3 linked regions of the Desulfatibacillum aliphaticivorans DSM 15576 genome follow. The protein of the gene in region 1 interacts with the protein of each later gene in a pairwise test. Links are inferred from orthologs where the notes say so. Each region holds a gene or a part of one and is shown on either strand. Other genes may lie near its edges.

Region 1 (3,095 bases):
CCGCCTCCGCAGAAAAGAGCCATAAAGATTATATTGTCCGCGTGGAGAAAGGAAGGGAGCCAGCGTGCGGCGACGTAGACCCAGCAGTAGGTTACGAAGTAGTACCAAGGCGGCGCTCCGGAGTATACGTCCATGGCGAGGCCGCAGATAACGGCGATGATAACGCCTTCTTTGAGGGGCCTGAAAAGTCCCAGGCCCAGCACGAAAACAACCATCATGTCATATGAGGACAAAAGCGGGACCGCCTGGCCCGGCGACGTGGTTTGAAACACCACGATGAACAGCCCCATCATTATTTGCAGAAAATAAATCATGGCATCTCCTGCTCCGGAGGAGGCTCGGAGTTCAGCAGGACCAGCACCTCCTCAAGCCGGGAAAAGTCCACAAAGGGAGTGACAACAATTCCCTGGAACATTCCCTGCTCCGCTTTTCTCACGCGGGACACCACGCCCACGGAGATCCCCGGAGGGAAAACCTTGTCCATCCCCGAGGTGACGACCATATCCCCCAGGCTCACGTCCTCCTGCTGCATGACGTATTTGAACTGGCATGGACCGTCGGCGGCGCCCTCCAATACGCCCCTGGCGCGGGTGCGCGCCACTCTGGCGTCCATGGCGAAGTTGGGGTCGGTAATCAGCAGGACTTTGCTTTGGTATGGAGAGACGTCAATGATTCTGCCCACCACGCCTAATGGCGTGGCCACGGCCAAACCCGGCTCGACGCCGTGAATGCTGCCGCGATTGATGTAGATTGCCTGAAAGGTGTCCGAAGGATCCTCGGCCGTAACCAGGGCGGTCACGACCTTGCCCCCTTCATCCTGGGCGAAGCCCAAAAGGTTTTTCAAGCGGGAATTTTGGCGCCTGGTTTCCCCGCACTCATGGGCAATGAGCTGGAGAAACTCCACTTCGCGCCGGAGCTCCTTGTTTTCCCGAGCGGTTTCAACAAGGGCGAAATAATTGGTCCAGGTGGTGGAGACAAAGGAGGAAATCCTGGTGACTCCATCCTGAAAAGGAGCGATGAGCACCTGGAAGACTCCGTCGGCCGGGTGCTCCTGACCGCCTCTTGTACCGAAGGTGGGAAGAAGGACAGCGGTGAACATAAAAAAAAGAATCAAAGCCAGCGCTGTGCCCATCTTCTTAGAAAACATATTTTGAGCCCGCTTTAGTTGATAACCACCTGCCTGAGGATTTCAATGTCGTCCAAAGCCTTGCCGGAGCCCAGGGCGACCGTAGACAAGGGATCGTCGCAGACGGTGATGGGCAAGCTGGTTTCCTCGCGCAGCAGCTTGTCCAGATTTTTCAACAAGGCTCCGCCGCCGGTCAGGGTGATGCCGCGGTCCACGATATCGGCCGCCAACTCCGGAGGAGTTTGTTCCAGGGCGATCTTGACGGTTTCCACAATGGCGTCAATTTGCTCCGAAATGGCGATGCGCACTTCTTCGGAGTCAATGGCCAGAATTTTCGGAATGCCCGAAACCAGGTCCCGGCCTTTCACTTCGATGGTCTCGATATTTTCCGGATCGGGATAGGCGTTGCCGATCATGGTTTTGATGGCTTCAGCCGTCCTGTCCCCGATCAGCAGGTTGTACTTGCGTTTGATGTATTGGATGATGGCCCGGTCCATTTTATCGCCGGCCACCCGAAGGCTGCGCTTGTAGACGATGCCGGCCATGGATATGACCGCCACTTCCGTTGTGCCGCCTCCAATGTCCACCACCATGTTACAGGTGGGCTCGGTGATGGGAAGGCCGGCGCCGATGGCCGCGGCCATGGGCTCCTCGATCAAATACACTTCCCGGGCGCCCGCCTGGCGCGCGGATTCCTCCACGGCCCTTTTTTCCACCTGGGTGATGCCGGAAGGCACGGCCACCACGATGCGCGGCCTGACCGGCCACCAGCGGCGGTTATGGACTTTGGTGATAAAATACTTGAGCATGCGTTCGGTGACGTCAAAGTCCGCTATAACGCCGTCCCGCATGGGGCGGATGGCGCGGATGTTGCCGGGAGTCCTGCCCAAAGTCCGCTTGGCTTCGGTGCCCACTTTCAGGACTTCCTCGCGGTGTCTGCGGGGATCGTAGCGTACGGCCACGACGGAGGGCTCGGAAAGGACTATCCCTTTGCCTTTGACATAGACCAATGTATTGGCGGTGCCCAAATCAATGGCCAGGTCGTTGGAAAATAAACCATGGATGGCGGTCAGAAAATTCATATGTCACCTTTAGCAAGCAACTCAGCATATCTACAAATAAGCCAAATGCTTATCCGTAACACCTGATTCAGGAATTTTCAAGAGATTTATAACTCTTGTCATTATTCAATAAAAGGTCAGGCCAACTCCACGGCAAGGAATTGCTCCCGGGGGTCCACCTTGACGATCCGCAACTGAACGGCATCTTGCGGCGCCAGGCTGGGATCCGAGGCGACGGGCAGCGTGCACTCCACCAGGCAATCGGTAAGCAAGGCCACGAACCGGTCCTTTCTGCGCTCCAGAATCATGCCCGGCTCGGTCTTCCCCAACTTGGTTTCCAGGTATTTGAGGATCCAGTATCGGTTTCTCACAAATTGGACCCGCGAGACCTTGGAAAGGGGAACTTCGGAATTGGCGATAATGTTCTCCACCTCTGTTTGGGTGTATTTCTTGTCCAGCCCCAATACACCCCGAATTTGCCTTTGCACCGCCAGATCAAAATACTTGCGTATGGGGGAGGTTGCGGTCACATAGGCGTCCACGCCAAGGCCTGAATGGGGTTCGGGTTTGGGGCAAAGGATGAAGCGGGAAAGGTGCCGCCTTTGCATCCAATTTTGATACAGGGTGCCGTTATCCCGGTCAAACAAACGGAGGCGCGGCTCGGGCTGGGCCCGAAACACTGCGGGGCTTCCATGATCCGCCAAAAAAGAGGCCATAAGGCGATTGGCCAGGATCATGAACTCCGAAACCAGGATTCTGGAGCGGCTTTCCCGATTAACCTTGTGAAGGGTTACGTTTTTCTCTTCATCCAGCCAGATGTTGATTTCCGGCAGGGAAATCAGGACCGCGCCGTCGTCCAGCCTTTTTTCCCGGAGTTTTTCCGCCAGACCGGACAGGGCGATGATTTC
Region 2 (2,896 bases), on another replicon or contig:
CACGGCTCCCGCGAAGACCAATCTTAAAAAGGTCTTCTTGCGGTGCTTTGTGGGAACGGGGCTGTTGGCGGGACTGGCCCTTTTTGCGGTCCTGTCCATCCTGGTGTACGACGTGTTCACCCAAAGCCCGTATTTCAACGCCAAGAATATTGAAATCCAGGGAAACAGCCGGCTTTCGGCCCAGGATGTTTTGGACCAGGCCGGCCTTAATCTGGGGGATAACATCCTCTCCGTCAGCTTGAAAAAAGTGCAGGACAGCGTGACGGCCCATCCCTGGGTTGCCAAGGCCAAGGTTCGCAGGAACCTGCCTGATAAAATGACCATAACCGTTACGGAACGCGAAGCCATCGCCGTCCTGGATTTGGGCGAGGCTTTTCTCATGGACGCCCAGGGCGAAATTTTTAAACGCTTTGAAGCGGCGGACCCAAGGGATCTGCCCATAATCACCGGGCTGAAATTTTCCGACATCAGCGTGGCCGGAGAAAAAATGTCTCCGATTTATGAAGCGGTTTACGAGTTTCTGAAGGTTAAAAAAGAATACGAATGGGCTTTGCCCTGCTCAAGCGTGGCTGCCATCAAGGTGGATAGGGACATGGGTTTGACCCTGGTTTCCCGGGAGCCCGAATTCGCCGTGCGTTTTGGCTACGGAGATTACGCCAACAAGCTCATGCGGCTGAATCAGGTGCTTTTAAAATGCAATAAGGAGCAGGGAATAGATGTGGCATTGATAGACATTGTGGACGTGGACCGTGTGGTCGTGCGTCCCCGGGAGGAGGTGTAGGTATGCGCAGTCAGGGTGAGTTGATCGTGGGCCTGGATATAGGCACCACAAAAATCTGCGCGGCGGTGGGAGAGGTCACTGAGGAAGGCGTTCAGATTGTGGGAATCGGACACCATCCGTCCGACGGGCTGCGAAAAGGCGTCGTGGTGAACATCGAATCCACTGTGGAGTCCATCAGGAAGGCCGTGCAGGAAGCCGAACTCATGGCTGGGTGCGATATCTCCAATGTCTACGCCGGAATTGCCGGAGGCCATGTGGCCGGGTTTAACAGCAACGGCATCATCGCCATCAAAGGAAATGAAATTACGCCCGCGGACAAGGAAAGGGTTCTGGAAGCGGCCAGAGCCGTGGCCATTCCCCAGGACAGGGAGATTATCCACGTCCTGCCCCAGGAATACATTGTGGACGGCGAGCGGGGCATCCGCAACCCGGTGGGCATGGCCGGCGTCAGGCTGGAGGCCAACATCCATGTGGTGACCGGCGCTTCCGCGGCGGCCCAGAACATTGTCAAATGCGCGCAAAAGGCGGATCTGGACGTGCTGGAAATGGTCCTGGAGCCCCTGGCTTCCAGCGAAGCCGTCCTCATTCCCGAGGAAAGGGACCTGGGCGTCGCCCTCATTGATATCGGCGGCGGAACCACGGACCTGGCGGTTTTTACGAAAAACTGCATCCGCCATACATACGTTTTGCCCCTGGGCGGCGCCAACCTGACCAACGACATATCCATCGGGTTGCGGGCGCCTTTGGTGGACGCTGAAAAGATCAAGCAGCATTACGGAACCTGCGCTTCGGGAAAAATAGGGAAGGACGATTCCATCGAAATACCCGGGGTGGGAGGGCGTAAAGCCCGCATGTTGCCGCGGCAGATCCTTGGGGAAATCCTGGAGCCCAGGGTGCAGGAAATGTTTGAACTGCTGGATCAGGAGTTATGGAGAGCTGGTATGAAAAACAATATCAGCTCGGGCGTTGTTCTTACGGGAGGCGCCGTGCTCCTGGACGGTATGGCGGAGATTGCAGAGCAGGTGTTCAACGTGCCCGCTCGCATTGGCAAGCCCGCCGGAGTCACCGGCCTGGTGGATATGGTCAATAGCCCCATGTACGCCACGGCCGTGGGCCTGGTGCTTTACGGCGCCAGGAATCAAAATCCGGGCCATTCCCGTCTCAGGGAAAAGGGAATGTTCGACAAGCTAGTCAATTGGCTGAAGAAATGGTTTAAAGACGTTGTATAAAGGTTAAGGTTTTTTGGCGAAAACAGCCGGCGGGTTTTAGGGGGCCTTGCCGGCTAACATGAAGCCATGCAACAGGAGGAAATAATATGTCAGACATGATGTTCAAAATGGTGCCCAAGGAGAAGTCAGCAAGGATCAAAGTGATCGGCGCCGGCGGCGCAGGCGGAAACGCAGTCAACAACATGATCGAGGCGGGTCTGGAAGGGGTGAACTTCATCGTCGCCAACACGGATTCCCAGGCCCTCATGGCCAGCAAGGCCGCCACCAAAATCCAGTTGGGCGAACGCCTGACCGAAGGCCTGGGCGCAGGCGCCAAGCCGGAAATCGGCAAGGCTGCAGCGGAAGAAAACCAGGAGGAAATCAAAAAGGCGCTGGAAGGCAGCCACATGGTTTTCATCACTGCAGGCCTGGGCGGCGGCACCGGAACCGGAGCAGCGCCGGTCATCGCAAAGATCTGCAAGGATTTGGGCGTGCTCACCGTAGGCGTGGTCACCAGACCCTTTAAGTTTGAGGGCAAGAAAAGAACCAGAATGGCCATGGAAGGACTGGAGCGCCTTAAGGAAAACGCCGATACGGTCATCACCATTCCCAACGATCGTTTACGGACCCTGGCCGAAAAAGGCACCTCCATGGTGGACATGTTCAAAAGGGCGGATGAAGTGCTTCTGCACTCGGTGCGCGGCATTACGGACCTGATCATGAAAACCGGTCTGGTCAACCTGGATTTCGCCGACGTGCGCTCCACCATGGATAAAGCGGGCATGGCCCTCATGGGCATCGGCATGGGCCGGGGCGAAAACCGCGCCCTGGAAGCCGCTGAACGCGCCCTGTACCATCCTTTGCTGGAAGACCTGTCCATCAGCGGCGCCCGCGGCGTGCTCATGAA
Region 3 (2,785 bases), on another replicon or contig:
CCTGGCGGTTTTTACGAAAAACTGCATCCGCCATACATACGTTTTGCCCCTGGGCGGCGCCAACCTGACCAACGACATATCCATCGGGTTGCGGGCGCCTTTGGTGGACGCTGAAAAGATCAAGCAGCATTACGGAACCTGCGCTTCGGGAAAAATAGGGAAGGACGATTCCATCGAAATACCCGGGGTGGGAGGGCGTAAAGCCCGCATGTTGCCGCGGCAGATCCTTGGGGAAATCCTGGAGCCCAGGGTGCAGGAAATGTTTGAACTGCTGGATCAGGAGTTATGGAGAGCTGGTATGAAAAACAATATCAGCTCGGGCGTTGTTCTTACGGGAGGCGCCGTGCTCCTGGACGGTATGGCGGAGATTGCAGAGCAGGTGTTCAACGTGCCCGCTCGCATTGGCAAGCCCGCCGGAGTCACCGGCCTGGTGGATATGGTCAATAGCCCCATGTACGCCACGGCCGTGGGCCTGGTGCTTTACGGCGCCAGGAATCAAAATCCGGGCCATTCCCGTCTCAGGGAAAAGGGAATGTTCGACAAGCTAGTCAATTGGCTGAAGAAATGGTTTAAAGACGTTGTATAAAGGTTAAGGTTTTTTGGCGAAAACAGCCGGCGGGTTTTAGGGGGCCTTGCCGGCTAACATGAAGCCATGCAACAGGAGGAAATAATATGTCAGACATGATGTTCAAAATGGTGCCCAAGGAGAAGTCAGCAAGGATCAAAGTGATCGGCGCCGGCGGCGCAGGCGGAAACGCAGTCAACAACATGATCGAGGCGGGTCTGGAAGGGGTGAACTTCATCGTCGCCAACACGGATTCCCAGGCCCTCATGGCCAGCAAGGCCGCCACCAAAATCCAGTTGGGCGAACGCCTGACCGAAGGCCTGGGCGCAGGCGCCAAGCCGGAAATCGGCAAGGCTGCAGCGGAAGAAAACCAGGAGGAAATCAAAAAGGCGCTGGAAGGCAGCCACATGGTTTTCATCACTGCAGGCCTGGGCGGCGGCACCGGAACCGGAGCAGCGCCGGTCATCGCAAAGATCTGCAAGGATTTGGGCGTGCTCACCGTAGGCGTGGTCACCAGACCCTTTAAGTTTGAGGGCAAGAAAAGAACCAGAATGGCCATGGAAGGACTGGAGCGCCTTAAGGAAAACGCCGATACGGTCATCACCATTCCCAACGATCGTTTACGGACCCTGGCCGAAAAAGGCACCTCCATGGTGGACATGTTCAAAAGGGCGGATGAAGTGCTTCTGCACTCGGTGCGCGGCATTACGGACCTGATCATGAAAACCGGTCTGGTCAACCTGGATTTCGCCGACGTGCGCTCCACCATGGATAAAGCGGGCATGGCCCTCATGGGCATCGGCATGGGCCGGGGCGAAAACCGCGCCCTGGAAGCCGCTGAACGCGCCCTGTACCATCCTTTGCTGGAAGACCTGTCCATCAGCGGCGCCCGCGGCGTGCTCATGAACATCACCAGCGGCGCAGACATCAGCCTGGACGAAGTGGCCGAAGCCTCCGAACGCATCCACGAGGAAGCCGGAGACGACGCGGACATCATCTGGGGCTGCGTTGTGGATGAAAACATGGGCGACGAAGTGCGGGTCACCCTTATCGCAACCGGCATCGGCTCCGATGCTCCCGGCGGCCTTAAGCAGCCCGTGCCCATCAGCGAGCCCAAGGGATGCCAGGACGCCGGAACCCGCGGCAGAGTCAGGGACGTCACGCCGGACGACCTGGAGAACGTCCTGGATCTGGACGAGCCCACTTTCATGCGCTCCCGCCAGCAGCGGGCCGTAGGCGAGTCGGCCAGGTCCATGTACCGGGGATACCAGAGCTATATTTCGGAGGACGACGACCTGGATCGCCCCACGTTTATGCGCAAGACCGCGGATTAGTCCATAGCGGCCTTGCGAACCGGGAGAAGGCAGGTGGGTAAAAGAGGAAGCAAAGCTCCTTCGTCCGTGACGGAAATTGGAGCAGTCAGGAAAAACTGGCGCAATCGATTGAGCATCGCCCTGGCTTTTCCCAACTCCTATCAGGTGGGCATGTCCAACCTAGGCTTCCAGACGGTTTACCACCTGTTCAACAGCTTCGACCATGTTGTTTGCGAAAGGGTTTTCAGCCCGGTTCAAGGCGCGCCCGAGTCCGTGGAAAGCAAACAGGCTCTTAACGCTTTTGATGTAATCGCTTTTTCATTGTCGTTCGAGAACGACTACCCAAACATTCTTTCCATGTTGCATGCGGGAGGCGTCCCGTTAAGGTCTGACAAGCGAGACGCCTCCCATCCCCTAGTGATCGCCGGGGGGGTGGGATGCTTTATGAATCCCGAACCCCTGGCGATTTTTTTTGACGCATTTATTCTGGGCGAGGCCGAGCCCGTCATTGACCACCTTGTTGAAAACCTGGATTTGGAAAAATCCAGGGAGCAAGTCCTGAAGGACTTTGCCGCCAACGTCCCCGGCGCGTACGTCCCTTCGTTTTACCAACCGGATTACAAGGAGGACGGAACCCTCCTTTCCATGAATCCTTATTCCGGCGCACCCGAAACCATTGAACGGGTGTATGTGAAGGACGTGGATCAGGCGCCGGCCGTGACAAAAATTTATACCGAAGACACCACGTTCGATAACACCTGCCTGGTGGAGGTCAGCCGGGGCTGCCCCCATGGATGCCGCTTTTGCACCGTGGGGTACATCTATCGGCCTGTCAGGTTTCGGTCCGAAAAAGTGCTTTTGGATTGCCTGGATGAAGGATTGGAGCACACCAAAAAAATCGGGCTTA

The links. The genes of interacting proteins can lie anywhere in the genome.
Region 2: the proteins of G491_RS0124520 (region 1) and ftsA interact in binary tests that used the Escherichia coli proteins (3 or more experiments, as listed by UniProt). The link is inferred for Desulfatibacillum aliphaticivorans DSM 15576 from one-to-one orthologs.
Region 3: the proteins of G491_RS0124520 (region 1) and ftsZ interact in binary tests that used the Escherichia coli proteins (3 or more experiments, as listed by UniProt). The link is inferred for Desulfatibacillum aliphaticivorans DSM 15576 from one-to-one orthologs.

Annotation. Positions count from the first base shown.
Region 1 is NZ_AUCT01000039.1:30,116-33,210, reverse strand. What follows is about bases 186-2,965. They hold G491_RS0124520 (rod shape-determining protein), read right to left. Parts: upstream 2,209-2,965; coding sequence 1,162-2,208; downstream 186-1,161. Other genes in these bases: G491_RS0124515 (ribonuclease catalytic domain-containing protein), read right to left, coding at 2,325-2,965; mreC (rod shape-determining protein MreC), read right to left, coding at 311-1,147; G491_RS0124530 (hypothetical protein), read right to left, coding at 186-314. In the rest of the region: more of G491_RS0124530, read right to left, coding at 1-185; more of G491_RS0124515, read right to left, coding at 2,966-3,095. UniProt on the Escherichia coli protein: Forms membrane-associated dynamic filaments that are essential for cell shape determination. Acts by regulating cell wall synthesis and cell elongation, and thus cell shape.
Region 2 is NZ_AUCT01000008.1:140,069-142,964, reverse strand. It holds ftsA (cell division protein FtsA), read left to right. Parts: upstream 1-783; coding sequence 784-2,010; downstream 2,011-2,896. Other genes in the region: ftsZ (cell division protein FtsZ), read left to right, coding at 2,097-2,896; G491_RS0109340 (cell division protein FtsQ/DivIB), read left to right, coding at 1-781. UniProt on the Escherichia coli protein: Essential cell division protein that assists in the assembly of the Z ring. May serve as the principal membrane anchor for the Z ring.
Region 3 is NZ_AUCT01000008.1:138,756-141,540, reverse strand. It holds ftsZ (cell division protein FtsZ), read left to right. Parts: upstream 1-672; coding sequence 673-1,899; downstream 1,900-2,785. Other genes in the region: G491_RS0109325 (radical SAM protein), read left to right, coding at 1,933-2,785; ftsA (cell division protein FtsA), read left to right, coding at 1-586. UniProt on the Escherichia coli protein: Essential cell division protein that forms a contractile ring structure (Z ring) at the future cell division site. The regulation of the ring assembly controls the timing and the location of cell division.